Regions from separate parts of the Mesorhizobium sp. BHscii genome, predicted to be linked through region 1. Evidence: riboswitches for the same ligand, from Rfam matches in the RefSeq annotation. Region 1 holds a riboswitch; the other holds the start of a gene.
The links. A riboswitch is a leader RNA that binds a small molecule or an ion and turns the genes downstream of it on or off. The one in region 1 is predicted to bind cobalamin.

Region 1 (7,903 bases):
CTGTTGAAGGATGTGCGCAAGGCGAAGCTGGCCGACTGGCTGGCATAGTCAGGCCATGGTCCCGAACCGAAGGTCAGCGCAGCAAACAGCGGAAACCGAGTTTCGGAAAAGATCTTGGTCAAACTCTAAAGCGCGTCGCGTCTGAACGGATTTATGCGACGCGCTTTAAGCTCTTGTTTTTATACGTGTCGTAATCCCAAAACCGCTGCGCACTTTTGGGCGACAGCATTAGACGTCGATCTTCAACTCAAAAGGCGTGCCTTCGAAGGCGTCCGCGCCGCGCCCGATCGCCTGGATCGCGCCGATCATGCGGCCGTTGCGATCGAGCAGCGTATCGGCGACCGCGATCAGCCGCGGGTTAGGTGTCGCCGTCGGCGACAACGCGCGCAGCGTCTCAGCCAATTCGACCTCGCAGCGCTTCGGCGCCAATGCCGCCGCGATGATGTAAGCCGAGGCGGTCGAACGGCTGATGCCGGCATAGCAATGCACGACCAGCGGCCTTGCACGATCCCATCGGCGCGCGAAATCGAGAAGATCGCGGACATGGATTTCGCCCGGCATGGTCATGCCCTCTTGCGCCACCGCAATGTCATGCATGACCAGATGCAGATGGTTTTCCCGGGCGATCGACGCCGGCCGCGTCACCTCGGTACCGGCAGCCAGCAGGGAAAGCAGCCGCTCGGCGCCGGTTCTCGCGACCGTTTCTTCGACCTTCGATAGCGAACAGACATGGATCATTGCTTGACCTCCTTGGTGTTATCGTCGCGCTGTTGCGCCCAGTCGGCAAGAGCCGATTCGAGCCGCTGCCATTCCTCGTCAGGACCCGGCAGCCCGGCGCGCAGCACATGCGGCCGGCCGGAAAAATGCCGAAGCAGGATGCCGCGCTCGCCAAGCGCCGAAAACAGTCCGGCGGCGTCCGCCAACCCGATATAGCGGAACAGCGTGGTCCCGCCGGCGACTGAGACGCCGAAGCGGCCGAACAACGCATCGAGCCGTGCTGCATCCTCTGCCAGACGGCATCGCATCTCGGCCCGCCAGCCGCTGTCGGCAAGCGCGCGGATACCGTATTCGAGCGCTGGGCCGGCGACCGCCCATGGCCCGAACTGCGCCTCGAGCCGTTCGACCGTCAGCGCGTCGGCCAGTGCAAAGCCGAGCCGCAGGCCGGCGAGGCCAAAGAATTTGCCGAAGGAACGCAGCACGACAATGCCGCCTTGCTCGACATCGCCGGCCAGGCTTTCCGCGCGCGGCCCGACATCCATGAACGCCTCATCGACGACCAGCAACCCGCCTTTGGCGCGCAATTTTCCGGCAAGATCGAGCAGCTTCTTGCGTTCGATGATGCGCCCGTCCGGATTGTTGGGGTTGACGATGATGGCGAGATCGGCTCCTGCCAGGACCTCGAAATCATCGACCTCCGTCACAGCATGGCCGGCGATTGCCGCTGCCCGCTGATGTTCAGCATAGGTCGGCCCGAGCACCAGCGCCTTGCCGGGGCTCGCCAGCGAGGCGACGCGCGGCAACAGGATCTGCGTGCCCGGCGTCGCCACCACATTCGCTGCCGATGGCGCGCCATAAACGCTTGCCGCGACTTCGGCCAACTCGCGGACCCGCGCTGCTTCCGGCAATCTGGACAGGGCGGTGGCGGGCAGATCGAAAAACGGATAGGAGTGCGGATTGATACCGGTCGAGAGGTCGACGAAGGGCTGCGGCGCATGCGGAAAAAGCGCCCTCGCCCGGCCAAGGCTTCCGCCGTGATCCACCACTGTTGCCGCTCCATCAAGAGACTTCATGTCGATCCTGACCGCTTTCCTGTCACTGGTTGTTGAATTCGCCGTGGGTTACCCGGCCTGGCTGTTCGGCGCCATCGGCCATCCCGTCACCTGGTTCGGCAGGCTGATATCCTTTCTCGACCGCAGGCTCAACCGCGATACTGATTCCGACGCCCTGCGTCGCCGGCGCGGTGTTCATGCGCTGCTGATCATCGTGCTGGTGCCGGCCGCCATCGCCTTCGCCGTGGAAACCATGCTTTCGGGCCTTCCAGCCGGACTGGTCCTCACGGCAATCCTGGCGACGTCGCTGCTGTCGCAGAAGAGCCTGGCCGAGCATGTCGAGGCGGTGGCCGACGGACTGGACAATGGTGGACTCGACATTGGCCGTGCTGCCGTCTCAAGGATCGTCGGCCGCGATCCGGAAAAGCTCGACAGAGCCGGCGTCTGCCGCGCGGCGATCGAAAGCCTGGCCGAGAATTTTTCCGACGGCGTCGTTGCGCCCGTCATCTGGATCGGCGTCGGCGGGCTGGCCGGCGGCGTCGCCTACAAGGCCGCCAACACGGCCGATTCGATGATCGGCCACCGCACCCCGCGCCACGAGGCCTTCGGCAGGGCGGCAGCGCGCTTCGACGATCTGATCAACCTGCCGGCGTCGCGGCTGACCGCACTGCTCATCGTGGGTGCCTCTTTCTTCGTCAAAGGCGCCGATGCCGGCACCGCCTGGCGCACCGTGCAGCGCGACGCGACAAAGCACCGCTCGCCCAATGCCGGCTGGCCGGAGGCGGCGATGGCCGGCGCGCTCGGCCTGGCGCTCGCCGGCCCGCGTTCCTATGACGGCGTCATGGTCGACGATGCGTTCATGGGCGAAGGCGGCCACCGCGATGCCGAGAGCGCCGACATCAGGCGGGCGCTGAAACTCTATCGGGTCGCCGACTTTTTGCTGATCGCGCTGTTCGGCTTGCTGTCGGTGATCGTCATCGCTGCGTGACCCATCGGACGGGTCGGGAACTCAAGTCACCAAGTAACGCGGACTTCCCTTGCGCTTGAATCAGCCGCCTTGCCAAACCTTTTGATCGCATAGCCACCGACAGCTGCAGGAGAAGATTTCAATACTGGTTCAAATCACAACAAAGAGTCGCTCAGCATCTGGCCCGTACATATAGAGGATGCACTTGCCGTCGCCAAACTCATCGCCATCAAACTCACCGACCGAAGCATTGCCGACGACTTGCTCTAGCCGATCTTCCAGCGCGAGAATGGAAGCGCGTTCTTTCGACGTTCCAAACTGCCCGTCATTCAGAAGAAGATAGACGATTACCGCTTGTTCCAACAGACAGTTCTCCGGCTGAGAAGTAATCAGAACTCGATTCCTTGCTGTGCCTTCACGCCGGCGGAAAAGTGATGCTTGGTCACGCACATCTCGGTGACAAGATCGGCGGCATCGACCAGCGCCGGTCTGGCGTTGCGGCCGGTGGCGACGACATGCAGGTTTTCGCGGCGCCCTTTCAGCGCCGCCACCACTTTGTCGAGATCGAGATAATCGTAGCGCAGCGCGATGTTCAGCTCGTCGAGCACCAGAAGGCTGATCGATGGATCGGCCATCAGCTCGAGCGCCTTGGCCCAGGCCGCTTCGGCGGCGGCGATGTCGCGCTTCAGATCCTGCGTTTCCCAGGTGAAGCCCTCGCCCATTGTATGCCAGACGACCCGGTCGCCGAAGGCGGCAAAGGCGTCCTTCTCGCCGGTGTGCCATTTGCCCTTGATGAACTGGACGACGCCGACGCGCCTGCCGTAGCCGAGCATCCTCAGCGCCAGCCCGAAGGCGGCAGTGGTCTTGCCCTTGCCGGGCCCGGTGTTGACGATCAGCAGCCCCTTCTCGACCGTCTTTGCCGCGACCTCGGCGTCCTGCACCGCTTTGCGCTTGGCCATCTTGGCGCGATGGCGCTCCTCGTCCTTGGGATCGATAGTATCAGCCATGTCACTTCACCTTGAGCGGCAGTCCCACCACCATCAGCAGCACCGTATCGGACACTGCCGCGACTTGCTGGTTGAGCCGGCCGGCGGCATCGCGAAACCGGCGAGCCAACGCATTGTCCGGCACGATGCCCTGGCCGACCTCGTTGGAAACCACGAACCACGGCCCGCGCGGTCGTGACAGCACATCCGCCAGCCCTCGGCATTCGGCCTCAACGTCATGTTCGGCCAGCATATGGTTGGTCAGCCACAAAGTCAGGCAGTCGATCAGGACGGGCCGGCCGTCAGGCAGCGCCTCGATCGCGCCGACGAGATCGAGCGGCGCGTCGATGGTCGTCCAGCCCTCGCCGCGCCGCGACCGATGCAGCGCAATACGTTCGCGCATCTCGTCGTCATAGGCTTGCGCCGTGGCGATATAGGCCCACGGCGCCGGGCAGGCCGTCGCCAATTTTTCGGCATGCGCGCTCTTGCCGGAGCGTGCACCGCCGATGACCAGGGTCAGCGTCCCGGTAACGCGATCAGGCAAAGCTGTCGCGCAGGCCGGTCGCGGTGCCGGTCAAGCGGCCACGCACCACGCCGACGATGCCGCCGAGCACCAGCCAGAACACCAAATTGGTCAGCGTCACCGCCACCACGAACTGGTGATGCAGGCCTTCTGGGATCGGCGATTCGAAACTGTCGGGCTGCGGCGCGCCGACGATATGCGGCGCCACGATCAACGCTCCGGCGATCAGCGCCAGTGGCAACGACTTGCGGAAGGCAAGCAGGCCGAGACCCGCCGCGGTCGCCATCACGGTCGCCGTCCACCAGATCTGGCGCTGGGTGAGATCGGCCGCCGGCATCGCTGGCAATTCGGGCGGCAGGCCAAGGTTCGGAGCCAGCGTGAATACGGCAAAGCCGGCAAAGCCCCAGAACAGGCCCTGACGCCAATTGCCGATGCCGCCGGCGAACTCCGAAGCGGCGACCAAGATCAGCGCAAAGCCGATGCCGGTGACCACATTGGCAACGATATTGAAGGCGAAGCGCTCGAAGCCGTCGGCCGGCGTCCAGCCCTCCTCTTCCGGGGCGGCAGCTTCGGCCGGCGCTGGCGCCGCGCTGGTCATAGCATTCGTATCGCCGGCGTTCGCAGCCGGCGCCGCGGCATGGTCATGCGTGTGACCACCGCCGGCCTGTTCGTAGACTTCCGCTTTCAGAATGAGCGGCACCGTGGCATAGGCCTGCATGCAGGCGAGAACGACGCCTGCCACAAGCCCTGCGATCGCCGCGATGAACACGACGTTGCGAAACAGTGTCATGATGTCAGCCCCTCGTCAGTGGCAGGGGAACGCCATCGAATGGCGATAGTCGTGAGCGGCATTGTGGACCGCATCGATATGCGAGAAGCCGACAAAGCCCATCACGAAAATGCCGAGAAATGCAGCAAGCGCCAGCTGCACGAAGCGCGACTGCGAGGAGACGGAAGTGCCGAGCGAGACGGAAGCGGTATTCATGTCTTGTCCTTTCGCCCTCCACCCGAGGGCATAGAAGTCAGTTTTCCTGTCGCCGGCAGGTCTCCTGGCTCGCGGATCAACGCCCTTCCCCACCTTCCCGAAGAAACTCTTCAGTGGCATATGGAGAGGACTAACCGCACACAGTTGCGGGGGCAGCCACGGCATTGGGCCAACAATTCGCCCTCACCGCATTCCCTTTAGGGCGCCGTGCGTCCGAATGGACGCACAAGGACGCTCTAACACTTAGACTCTGCGCATGACCTTTCCGGAACCGATTCCGGTTTCGGGATCATGCGCGGCTCCAAACGGAACCGACGACAGCTGCGACTATAGGCAGAATCGTCGCGTCCGGCAAACCAAATTCCGCCAGCCACCAGCGCGAATGCGCCTCTCGACAGGCCAGCCAGCCCGGCGTCGCGATTGACAGTGTTCGCGACCGGGTGTCGGCTGGCGTATCACAGGAGCCGGTCATGCAGCCCAGCCCGAGCGAGCACGATCCCTATAACGGTTTGACGCGACTTGAACCGTCGCTGCCGTCATCGGCCTACTGGGACATTGAGGCCTATCAGCGCGATCTCGACGCCATCTGGTATCGTAGCTGGCTGCTCGTCTGCCGAGAGGCCGACCTTGCCCAGCCGCTGGCGTTCAGGACGTTCTGTGTCGGCACTGAGGAGATCGTCGCGGCTGGTGTCGATCTATGGCCGCGGCCTGATGGGTCGGGACGACGACCCCGAACGGACCCGTCACGCCGACAATGATGCGCCGGAGTTTCCGGTGGCCTGCGGGCCGGAGCCGTGACATGGTTGCGAGACGGGCGCGTCCACGGCCGGTCTTTCCCGACCTGACTTCAGCCGAGCGTTCCGCCGGGCAGACCTACGCCACCAACCTGCCGTCGATGTTCATCGTCGGCCATGTCGACTATGTCAGGACCGTGCGGCTGGTGCCGCTCGGCTCGGAGCAGACCGAACTGACCGCCGAATGGCTTTTTTCGTCCGAAGCGCTCGCCGATCCAACGGCTGATATCGACAACATCGTCGCTTTCGGCAGGCAGGTGCTGGAGGAGGACGCTGATATCTGCGAGATCAACCAGAAAGGCCTGCGCTCGATGCGCCACAAGGCCGGCATGCTGATGCCCGAGGAATATGAATTGCATCGCTTCCACAACTGGGTGCGCGAGCGGCATACAACGCTTTCACCAAATTCTGACGATCAAAGCGACTTCGGCAGATACCGCCAGGTCACAAAACCGCAGCCCGCCGCCAGCAGGCCGAGCGTGGCGAACACCGAGCCCAGCCCGAAAAACGCCAGCACCACCGAATAGACCAACGGCGGTGTCAGCTCGGAAAAGTCGAGATAGGTGCGATAGACTGCCGCCATCTCAGCCCTTTCATAGAACCGCACCGAGCGCATGAAGGCGGTCGAGCCCAACGCGTCGAGAGCGATGGCGAAGAGCGCGCCGCACAGCAGCAGGGCGCCGGTAAGAAACGGCACGGATTCGCCGACGGCGCCCGCCGCCAGCAGCATGGCCGACAGGGCGAAATAGGCTGATGTCATGGTTCGCCGGCCGCCGAAACGCTGCCCCACTCTGCCCCAGAAGATGGCCGTGAACAACAGCGCATTGCCCGCTGAGACCAGCAGACCGCCAGCGAGCTCGCCCTCGCCTGTGATCACCATGAACAAAGGCCCGTAGACGAAAAATGTCGTCCAGAAGCAGGAGCGGCCGAAGGCGATCAGCCAGGCCAGCCTGAGACGCGGCTGCGCGACGAAGCGGCCGATATTGGCGAGCGGATTGGCCGGCCGCGTCTTGCCAGGGCGGATCGACTGATTGTCGCCGAGCCGGTAGGTCCAGAACAGCCCCAACAGGGCCATGGCGAAGATGGCGACCGCGCCATGCGCGGCATAGATGCCAAACCGCGTGTAGAGGAAGATGCCGAGTGTCGGCCCGCTTGTCCAGGCGAGCATCGACCACGCCATGCGCAGCGATTCGGCCTGCATGAAATCGGTCTTGCGGATGTGGTCCATAATGTAGAGGCTGAGCGTGATGGACAACGCGCTGGCGCCCATCACGCGGCAAAGCATGCCCACCAGCTGCCCGGTGAGCGTGTGCGTGACGAAGAACAGCGAGCCGACGGCAAGCAGGCAGGCACCTGATGTGTAGACCCAGCGTCGGGCAAAGCGCCGGATGAGCATCGGCATGAACAGCGTCACCGACAGGCCGGCCAGCGCCACGACGGTGTAGAGGATCGAGACGATCTGCTCGTTGCGGAGGATTTCGTAGGCCTGGATCGGGATGACGCTCGACACGGTGGCGCGCGCGAAGGATTCGACCGCGTAGAGCGAGGCGAAGGTGCGCGCATCCGCCGGTCGCAAGGCCGGAAGCGCGATTGGATGGCGCACATGGGTAGCCATTGCTGTCCTCGAAGCAGAATCGCCCAAAGCAGGACGTGAGCGCCAAATCTGCCGTGGCCATCCCCAGGTCAGTAACAGGAAACCGACCCGTTCACGGCAAAAAGCGAACCGGCCAAAGGCTTTCCGGCGCTGGCCTACCGCATCGGCCCGAAATCGGAATCGATTCTCGGAACGCACGATGCGTAGATTCAAAAGCGTTAGAGCGTACTTTGTGCGTCCAAGTGGACGCACGTCGCTCTAATGCCGGCCTTGATGCGACGCCGG
Region 2 (7,903 bases), on a different contig from region 1:
CGAAGCGCTTGGCCCGCGACGGATAATCGGCGCCGCACACATCGATGATCGAAATGAACTGGCATTTTTGATCGTCGCGCAGGAAGGTTATCACCTCGATCAGATCGTGCGGCTCGACCAAGATGGTGAGTTCGCCATAGGCAAGCACCGCCTCGCCGATCCGGCCGTTCAGCTTCTCTCCGAGATAGGTCGAGAGTTCACTCAAGGACTGGCTCATGCCGCTCACCGTTCGATCGTGCCGGAGCGGCGGATCTTCTTCTGCAGGAGAAGAATGCCGTAAAGCAGCGCTTCCGCACTCGGCGGGCAGCCGGGCACGTAGATGTCGACCGGCACGACGCGGTCGCAGCCGCGCACCACCGAATAGGAATAATGATAGTAGCCGCCGCCATTGGCGCAGGAGCCCATCGAGATGACGTAGCGCGGCTCCGGCATCTGGTCGTAGACCTTGCGCAGCGCCGGCGCCATCTTGTTGGTCAGCGTGCCGGCGACGATCATGATGTCGGACTGGCGCGGAGACGCGCGAGGAGCAACACCGAACCTCTCCGAGTCATAGCGCGGCATCGACGTGTGGATCATTTCGACCGCGCAACAGGCGAGACCAAAGGTCATGAACATCAGCGAGCCGCTGCGCGCCCAGGTGATCAGCGCCTCGGTGGAGGTGACGAGAAAACCCTTGTCGGCCAGTTCGTTATTGATCTCGAGGAAGAATGGATCATTCGCCCCCACCGGCTTCCCGGTGCTGGGGTCGAGAATGCCCTTCGGCTTCGGCGCGACGAGCGTGCCGGAATTGTCGCTCAATCCCATTCCAGCGCTCCTTTCTTCCATTCATAGGCAAAGCCGATGGTCAGCACCGCCAGAAACACCATCATCGACCAGAAACCGAGCATGCCGATCTGGCTGAAAGACACGGCCCACGGGAACAGGAAGGCCACTTCCAGATCGAAGATGATGAACAGGATTGACACCAGGTAGAAGCGGATGTCGAACTTCATGCGGGCGTCGTCGAACGAATTGAAGCCGCACTCATAGGCGGAAAGCTTTTCCGGATCTGGGTTGCGGAAGGCCACCAGGAAGGGGGCGGCAAGCAGCGCCAGGCCGACGACCAGCGCCACGCCGATGAACAGGACGATGGGCAGGTACGAACTCAACAATGCGTTCATGCTGCAGCTTTCCGTTGGCGGCCAATCCACTCTGATTACAGCACCGGACCCACTTGCGGAAGCGTGACAGTTTAACCACTGAACCGTTTTAGGAGGCTCTATGCTGCAACGCGGCGAGGGTTAGCGCAGCGCTTTCGGCGAAGCAAGTCAAACCTTGTTCAAAACACGGTGCCTGGACGGCATATCCGGATAAACTGGTCCGATCCGCTCCTGTTTGATTTCTTTCGACTTTTACTCCAGTTTTCTCTCCTGACATAGATGCCGCGAAAACCCTGCTAGCATGGCGCGGAATCATCGTCCAAACCTTGGGTCGAACGCCAACAGAGTGCCGTCTGCATGAAGGAAAAAATCTCGCTCGCCATGGCCCGGCGCATCGCGCTTGCCGCACAGGGGTTTGCCGATCCTCGCCCTAACAGCACGCCTGATCGCCGCCATCTGGCCCGCGTCCTTGCCCGCACCGGCCTGCTGCAGATCGATTCCGTCAGTGCGGTGGTGCGTGCTCACTATATGCCGCTCTATTCGCGGCTTGGCCCCTACCCGCTTGCGCTGCTCGACAACGCCGCCGTGACGCGCAAGCGCAAAGTCTTCGAATATTGGGCGCATGAAGCCTCCTTTCTGCCGGTCGAGACCTATCCACTGATGCGCTGGCGCATGGAGCGGGCCGAGCGCGGCGAGGAAATGTATAACGGGCTGGCCAAGTGGGGCCGCGAACGCGCCGCCTACATTGAAGACATCTATCGCGAGGTCGTTCAACGCGGCCCGATCGCCGCTTCCGCCTTGGAAGGCCAGAAAGGCTCGGGCGGCTGGTGGGGCTGGAGCGATGCCAAGCACGCTTTCGAATGGCTGTTCTGGGCTGGCCGCATTACCACGGCGTCGCGTCGTGGCTTCGAGCGGCGCTACGATCTGCCGGAGCGAGTGCTGCCGCCTGCGATACTTGCCCTGCCAGTGCCCTCCCCTGAGGATGCGCACCGCGAATTGCTGCGCATTTCCGCCCGCGCCCACGGGGTCGCGACGGCGGGCGACCTGCGCGATTATTTCCGCCTCTCTCCAGCCGACATCAAGGGCCGGATTGAGGAACTGGTCGACGCCGGCGATCTTTTGCCCGTACGCGTCGAAGGCTGGGACAAGCCTGCCTATCTTTACAAGGACGCCCGTTTTCCGCGCAAGATCGAGGCACGCGCGCTGCTCGCTCCGTTCGATCCGGTCGTCTTCGAGCGGTCGCGCACGGAAAGACTGTTCGACTTCCGCTATCGCATCGAGATCTACACCCCCGTCGAAAAGCGCCAGTACGGCTATTATGTGCTGCCGTTCCTGCTCGGCGAAAGGATCGTGGCGCGCATCGACCTCAAGGCCGACCGCCCCGCCGGCGTGCTGCGCGTCCATGCCGCCTATGCCGAGCCCGGCGCCCCGCCGAAAACCGCCGCCGAACTCTTCGAGGAGTTGAAGCTGATGCAGGGTTGGCTGGGATTGGAGCGCATCGACGTGACTCCGGCCGGCGATTTGGGCCCCGCACTGGCCAGTTTGACAGATGGCCAATCTTGACGGCGTCTGCCATAGACACTTGGGAAGCTCCGTAGGTCGTGCAATGCCATCGCACAAAGTTCTCGACTTGATCTACGATGCGCTGATTGCGCATGGAATGAACGCGATACGCGGGCAGCAGGATGTCACGATCCAGTCAAAGCACCTTCGCTTCGAGGCGGAGGTATTCGACAAGGACCATCAAGGCCCTGACCATCGGCTGGTCCTGGAAATCTACGTTTTCTCGGCGTTGCTTAATACTCAGCCGGTCATTGAATCCTTTGCAGGCTTCGGCGACACGCGCGAACAAGCATTGAATCAGGCGTTTGCAAAATTTCTCGGTGGCGTATTCCATGTGGTCATCGAGGGACTAGCTGATCATGTCTGCGACAACATGCAGGCCGAAGTCGAAATTTGGCGGCGAAACCGTGCCAGTTGGAAGTTCTGGCGAAACAATGTCAGTTGGAAAATCTATGGCGGACCGGTCATCTCCCAAGCTACTACGGAGCTGTGCTCACTGACCCGGGGGTACCCGGCATTCTATGCCCAGTTGGAAAAGCTGTTCACGGCTTCCGTGCCCCCCGGCAGTCATTTTGTGCGGACCTTTCTGGCAGGCTTGAATGGAACGCTTATTAGCGCTGAGGTTCTTCTGGACAACGAGGTTTGGCCAGAAGGCGAAAATCTGGCTGTCCGTCAGGATTGGGACTACGGCGATGGCTACCAAGCAATCCGGCAAGTTATCCTGGCACTGCCGGAGGGCGGGGCGGGAGAACAGTTGGAAGACGAGCATAGCAGTCACGCGTTGACAGGCCCATACCCACAGGCCTAAATCCAATCCAGACGGTCTCCTCTCGGCAAAGGGAGGAGCCAAGAGGGAATGCGGTGCGAAATTCCGATTTCAAATCCGCGGCTGTCCCCGCAACTGTAAGCGACGAGCCAAGGCCGAAAACCACTGGGACGGTCCCGGGAAGGCGGCACCAAGGCGATGACCCGCGAGCCAGGAGACCTGCCGTCTAGGACATAAGAATCCGATCGCCTGGCGGGTTTTCCGGGCAAGGAGCCTGATTTGGAACGCGACAGCAGTTTTTCGGCTGAGACAGCGGACGTATTGCCCGATAGTGATCCCCTGGCCGGCATCACGGTGATTGTCTGCGCCTCCTGCCGTGACGAGACCGGCTCCGACGCCCATCCCCGCGCCGGCGAATTGTTGGCCGAAGACACGCGCCGAGCCGCTTCCGGCGAAAATGTCCGTATCCGCAGCGTCGAATGCCTCGGCAACTGCAAGCGCCGGCTGAGCGCCGCGATCCTGCGCGACGGCTGCTGGAGCTATGTCTTCGGCGACCTGACCGCGACCAGCGGCGCCGATCTCGTCACTGGCGCAAAGCTCTTCGCCACCTCGACGGACGGTCTCATTCCATGGCGCGGCCGCCCCGATAGTCTGAAGCGCGGCCTCGTCGCCCGCATCCCTCCCCTCGACCTTTTGAAGGACCTGACATGACCGCTTCCGTTTCCCGCGTGCCCTGCACCGTCGTCACCGGCTTCCTCGGCGCCGGCAAGACGACGCTGATCCGCCATCTGCTCGAAAACGCCGGGGGCAAGCGGCTGGCCATCATCGTCAACGAGTTCGGCGACATCGGCATCGACGGCGAGATCCTCAAGGGATGCGGCATCGACACCTGCCCCGAGGAGAATATCGTCGAGCTGGCCAATGGCTGCATCTGCTGCACCGTCGCCGACGACTTTGTCCCGGCGCTCGACCAGATCCTGTCGCTGACGCCGAAGGTCGACCATATCCTGATCGAAACCTCTGGGCTGGCTCTGCCCAAGCCGCTGGTCCAGGCCTTCCAGTGGCCGTCGGTGAAGAGCCGGGTGACCGTGGACGGCGTCGTCGCCGTGGTCGACGGACCGGCGCTGGCCGAAGGCCGCGTCGCCAACGACATGGACGCCCTGCAGGCGCAGCGCGCGCAGGACGAGACGCTCGACCACGACGACCCGGTCGAGGAGGTGTTCGAGGACCAACTCGCTTGCGCCGACCTGATCATATTGTCGAAGAGCGACTTGATGGACGCCGCCGGTTCGGCCCGCGCCAATGCCATCATCGGCGAGCACACCGCGCGCGCCGTCAAGATCGTGCCGACCTCGCAAGGTAAGGTCGATCCGTCTGTGCTGCTCGGCCTCGGCCTTGCCGTCGAGGACGACATCGAGAACCGCAAGACCCACCACGACGACGAACTCGACCACGAGCATGACGACTTCGATTCCTTCGTCATCAACATTCCGTCGATCGCCAATCCCGATGAGCTGGCTTTGCGTGTCGCCACGGCGGCGGAGGAAGAGAACGTGCTGCGCGTCAAGGGTTTCGTCGACGTCGGCGGCAAGCCGATGCGGCTGTTGCTGCAGGCTGTCGGTCCGCGCGTCAATCACTATTACGACCGCGCCTGGACCGCTGAGGACGACCGCCGTTCGCGTCTCGTCGTCATCGGTCTGAAAGGGCTGAACCGCCCGGCCATCGAGCGTATCCTCGCCGGCTGACCCCAGGCACGAGCCGCGATGCACATACTCACCACAACATCCGCCTCGCTCGACGATCTCGCCGAGCCCGTTGATCTCAGGCAGACGCCTGCGGATGTCGTGGCGCTGTCCTTCACCGACAGCGATCTGGCCGGGCTGGCGGCGGCGTGGAAAACAGATGCGGATCGCCTGCCGTCGATGCGCCTTGCGGCTTTACGCGACCTGCGCCATCCCATGTCCGTCGACCTCTGGATCGACAGCGTCGCCCGCCACGCCAGGGTTATTTTGGTTCGCATTCTCGGCGGCTATGACTGGTGGCGCTATGGCTGCGACCAGCTTGCCTCGACCGCCCGCGCACGCGGCATAAAACTGGCGCTGCTGCCCGGCGAGAGCCACGACGAGGATCTGCGGCTGATCGAATGCTCGACGCTGCCCCGCGAAGAGCTCGACGGACTGCTCAATTATTTTCGCGAGGGCGGCCCGGCCAACATGACGGCGCTGGTGCAGAGGCTGGCCCGGCTGGCGGGATCGGACATGGCGGTCGCGGAGCCGGTCAGCGTGCCGAAGGCGGGCTATTATGAGCCGGGACGCGGTGTCGTCCCCCTCCCCCTTGAGGGGAGGGTCCGGCCGCAGGCCGGGGGTGGGGTCCGCTCTGAAGTGCGCCGACACCCTGAAGCGCTTCGACAGAAAGAAACGTCGCGCACTGCCGCAACGACCCCACCCGGCCCTGCGGGCCACCCTCCCCTCGAGGGGGAGGGATACGCCGCGCCTGTCATTCCCATCCTGTTCTATCGCTCGATGCTGCTCGCCGCCGATGTCGCGCCCATCGACGCTCTTTTTGAGGCGCTGAGCGCGCGCGGAATGGCCCCCGTCCCCATCTTCGTCTCCAGCCTCAAGGACCCAGCATCGCTCGCCTTCGTCGAAACCGCGCTCGCAGCGCTGAACCCTGCCGCGATCATCACCGCGACGGCTTTCGCCTCCGGCGCCGAGCCCGGCGTCGAAACCCTGTTCGACCGCGCCGGCGTGCCGGTCTTCCAGGTCATCGTCGCGACGACTCGTCGTGACATCTGGCAAAACAATCAGCGCGGGCTGGCGCCCGCCGACCTCGCCATGCATATCGTATTGCCGGAGCTCGACGGCCGCATTCTGGCCGGCGCCATTTCCTTCAAAGGCGAGAGCGAAACCGACCCGGCACTGGCCTTCCGCGCCTTCGCCAACCGGCCGGAGCCGGACCGCGTCGCGCAGGTGGCGAACCGTGTCCAAGCCTTCATCCGCCTGCAGCGCACGCCGCGCGCGGAACGCAAGCTCGCCATCCTGATCCCCGACTATCCGAGCGCACCCGGCCGCACCGGCTACGCCGTCGGCCTCGACGTGCCGTCCAGCGTGCTGGCAATGCTGCACGACCTGAGCGAACAGGGCTACGCCGTTGAAGGGATTCCGCAAACGCCGCGTGAGTTGCTGGATGAACTGGAGCGCAGCGAAGGTGGATTGGGACTAGGGGACTATCTCGACCTTTCGGCGGAATTGCCGGCTGAGGCAATAGCTGCCGTGACGGCCGCGTGGGGGAATGCGGCAGATGAGACAGGTTTGTGCGACGCACCCCCCTCTGTCCTGCCGGACATGCCCGGCAGGACAGAGGGGGGTGTTCAAGCGCCCACCACCGCAAATTTCCCCTTCCGCGCCGCCAGCTTCGGCAACATCACCGTGGCGCTCGCGCCTGACCGTGGGCGCTCACTCGACCGCCGCGCCGACTACCACGACCCGACATTGCCGCCGCGTCATGCGCTGATCGCCTTTGGCCTCTGGCTGCGCAAGACAGTCGGCGTCCATGCCCTCATCCATGTCGGCGCCCATGGCACGCTGGAATGGCTGCCAGGCAAGACAGTTGCACTCAGCGAAAACTGCTTCCCCGAGATCGTCACTGGCCCCCTGCCCGTCGTCTATCCGTTCATCGTCTCCAACCCGGGAGAGGCAGCACAGGCCAAGCGGCGCATTGCCGCCGTCACCCTCGGCCATTTACCGCCGCCGCTGACCGGCGCCGGGCTCGATGAGAACCAGCACCAGCTTGAACGGCTGGTCGACGAATACGCCCAGGCCGACGGGCTCGACCGCCGCCGCCGCGATCGCCTGGCGAAACTGATCGTCGAAACCGCACAAAAGACCGGCCTCGCCTCCGAAGCCGGCGTCGCCGGAACCGACGCGCCCGACGAGGCGCTGCGCCGCATCGACGCCTGGCTCTGCGACCTCAAGGATTTTGCTATCAAGGACGGCCTTCACATCTATGGCCGCTCAGCCGAGGGTGAGACCGATCCGCTGCGCGAGCAAAGTGCGGCGGCCGAGAAGGCGGCAGTCATCGCAGTGCTCGACGGCCGCCATGTCGCTGCCGGTCCGGCCGGGGCACCGGCGCGTGGCCGGCGCGATGTGCTGCCGACCGGCCGCAATCTGTTCACATCAGATCCACGCAACATGCCGACGCCGACATCCTTCGATCTCGGCAGGGTGGCGTCCGACGAGGTCTTGCGCAGCTACATGCAATCGCATGGCGACTGGCCGCGCTCGCTGGTCATCGACCTCTGGGGCTCGGCCTCGCTGCGCACCGGCGGCGAGGAGATCGCGCAAGGCCTGGCGCTGATGGGCTGCCGGCCGCAATGGGACTCTGCCACCGGCCGCGTCACCGGCATCGAGGTGCTGCCGCCGGCAACGCTTGGCCG

Region 2: it holds a riboswitch for cobalamin, as region 1 does, so the genes downstream of both, ACWTU7_RS13375 (DUF1636 family protein) here and ACWTU7_RS18245 (CbtB domain-containing protein) in region 1, are expected to answer to the same signal.

The regions. Positions count from the first base shown of each region.
Region 1 covers NZ_JBSPKW010000012.1:174,573-182,475, forward strand. Annotated here, with positions in the region: gene ACWTU7_RS18205 (creatininase family protein) at 1-48, shown strand, start outside; gene ACWTU7_RS18210 (tyrosine phosphatase family protein) at 229-738, opposite strand; gene cobD (threonine-phosphate decarboxylase CobD) at 735-1,790, opposite strand; gene cbiB (adenosylcobinamide-phosphate synthase CbiB) at 1,789-2,757, shown strand; gene ACWTU7_RS18225 (hypothetical protein) at 2,887-3,099, opposite strand; gene cobO (cob(I)yrinic acid a,c-diamide adenosyltransferase) at 3,126-3,743, opposite strand; gene cobU (bifunctional adenosylcobinamide kinase/adenosylcobinamide-phosphate guanylyltransferase) at 3,745-4,266, opposite strand; gene ACWTU7_RS18240 (CbtA family protein) at 4,259-5,035, opposite strand; gene ACWTU7_RS18245 (CbtB domain-containing protein) at 5,051-5,230, opposite strand; cobalamin riboswitch at 5,268-5,470, opposite strand; gene ACWTU7_RS18250 (hypothetical protein) at 5,701-5,988, shown strand; gene ACWTU7_RS18255 (SRPBCC family protein) at 6,030-6,551, shown strand; gene ACWTU7_RS18260 (MFS transporter) at 6,440-7,639, opposite strand.
Region 2 covers NZ_JBSPKW010000008.1:18,512-26,414, forward strand. Annotated here, with positions in the region: gene ACWTU7_RS13350 (NADH-quinone oxidoreductase subunit C) at 1-217, opposite strand, end outside; gene ACWTU7_RS13355 (NuoB/complex I 20 kDa subunit family protein) at 223-804, opposite strand; gene ACWTU7_RS13360 (NADH-quinone oxidoreductase subunit A) at 795-1,160, opposite strand; gene ACWTU7_RS13365 (winged helix-turn-helix domain-containing protein) at 1,497-2,702, shown strand; gene ACWTU7_RS13370 (DUF6348 family protein) at 2,746-3,510, shown strand; cobalamin riboswitch at 3,506-3,709, shown strand; gene ACWTU7_RS13375 (DUF1636 family protein) at 3,748-4,179, shown strand; gene cobW (cobalamin biosynthesis protein CobW) at 4,176-5,213, shown strand; gene cobN (cobaltochelatase subunit CobN) at 5,232-7,903, shown strand, end outside.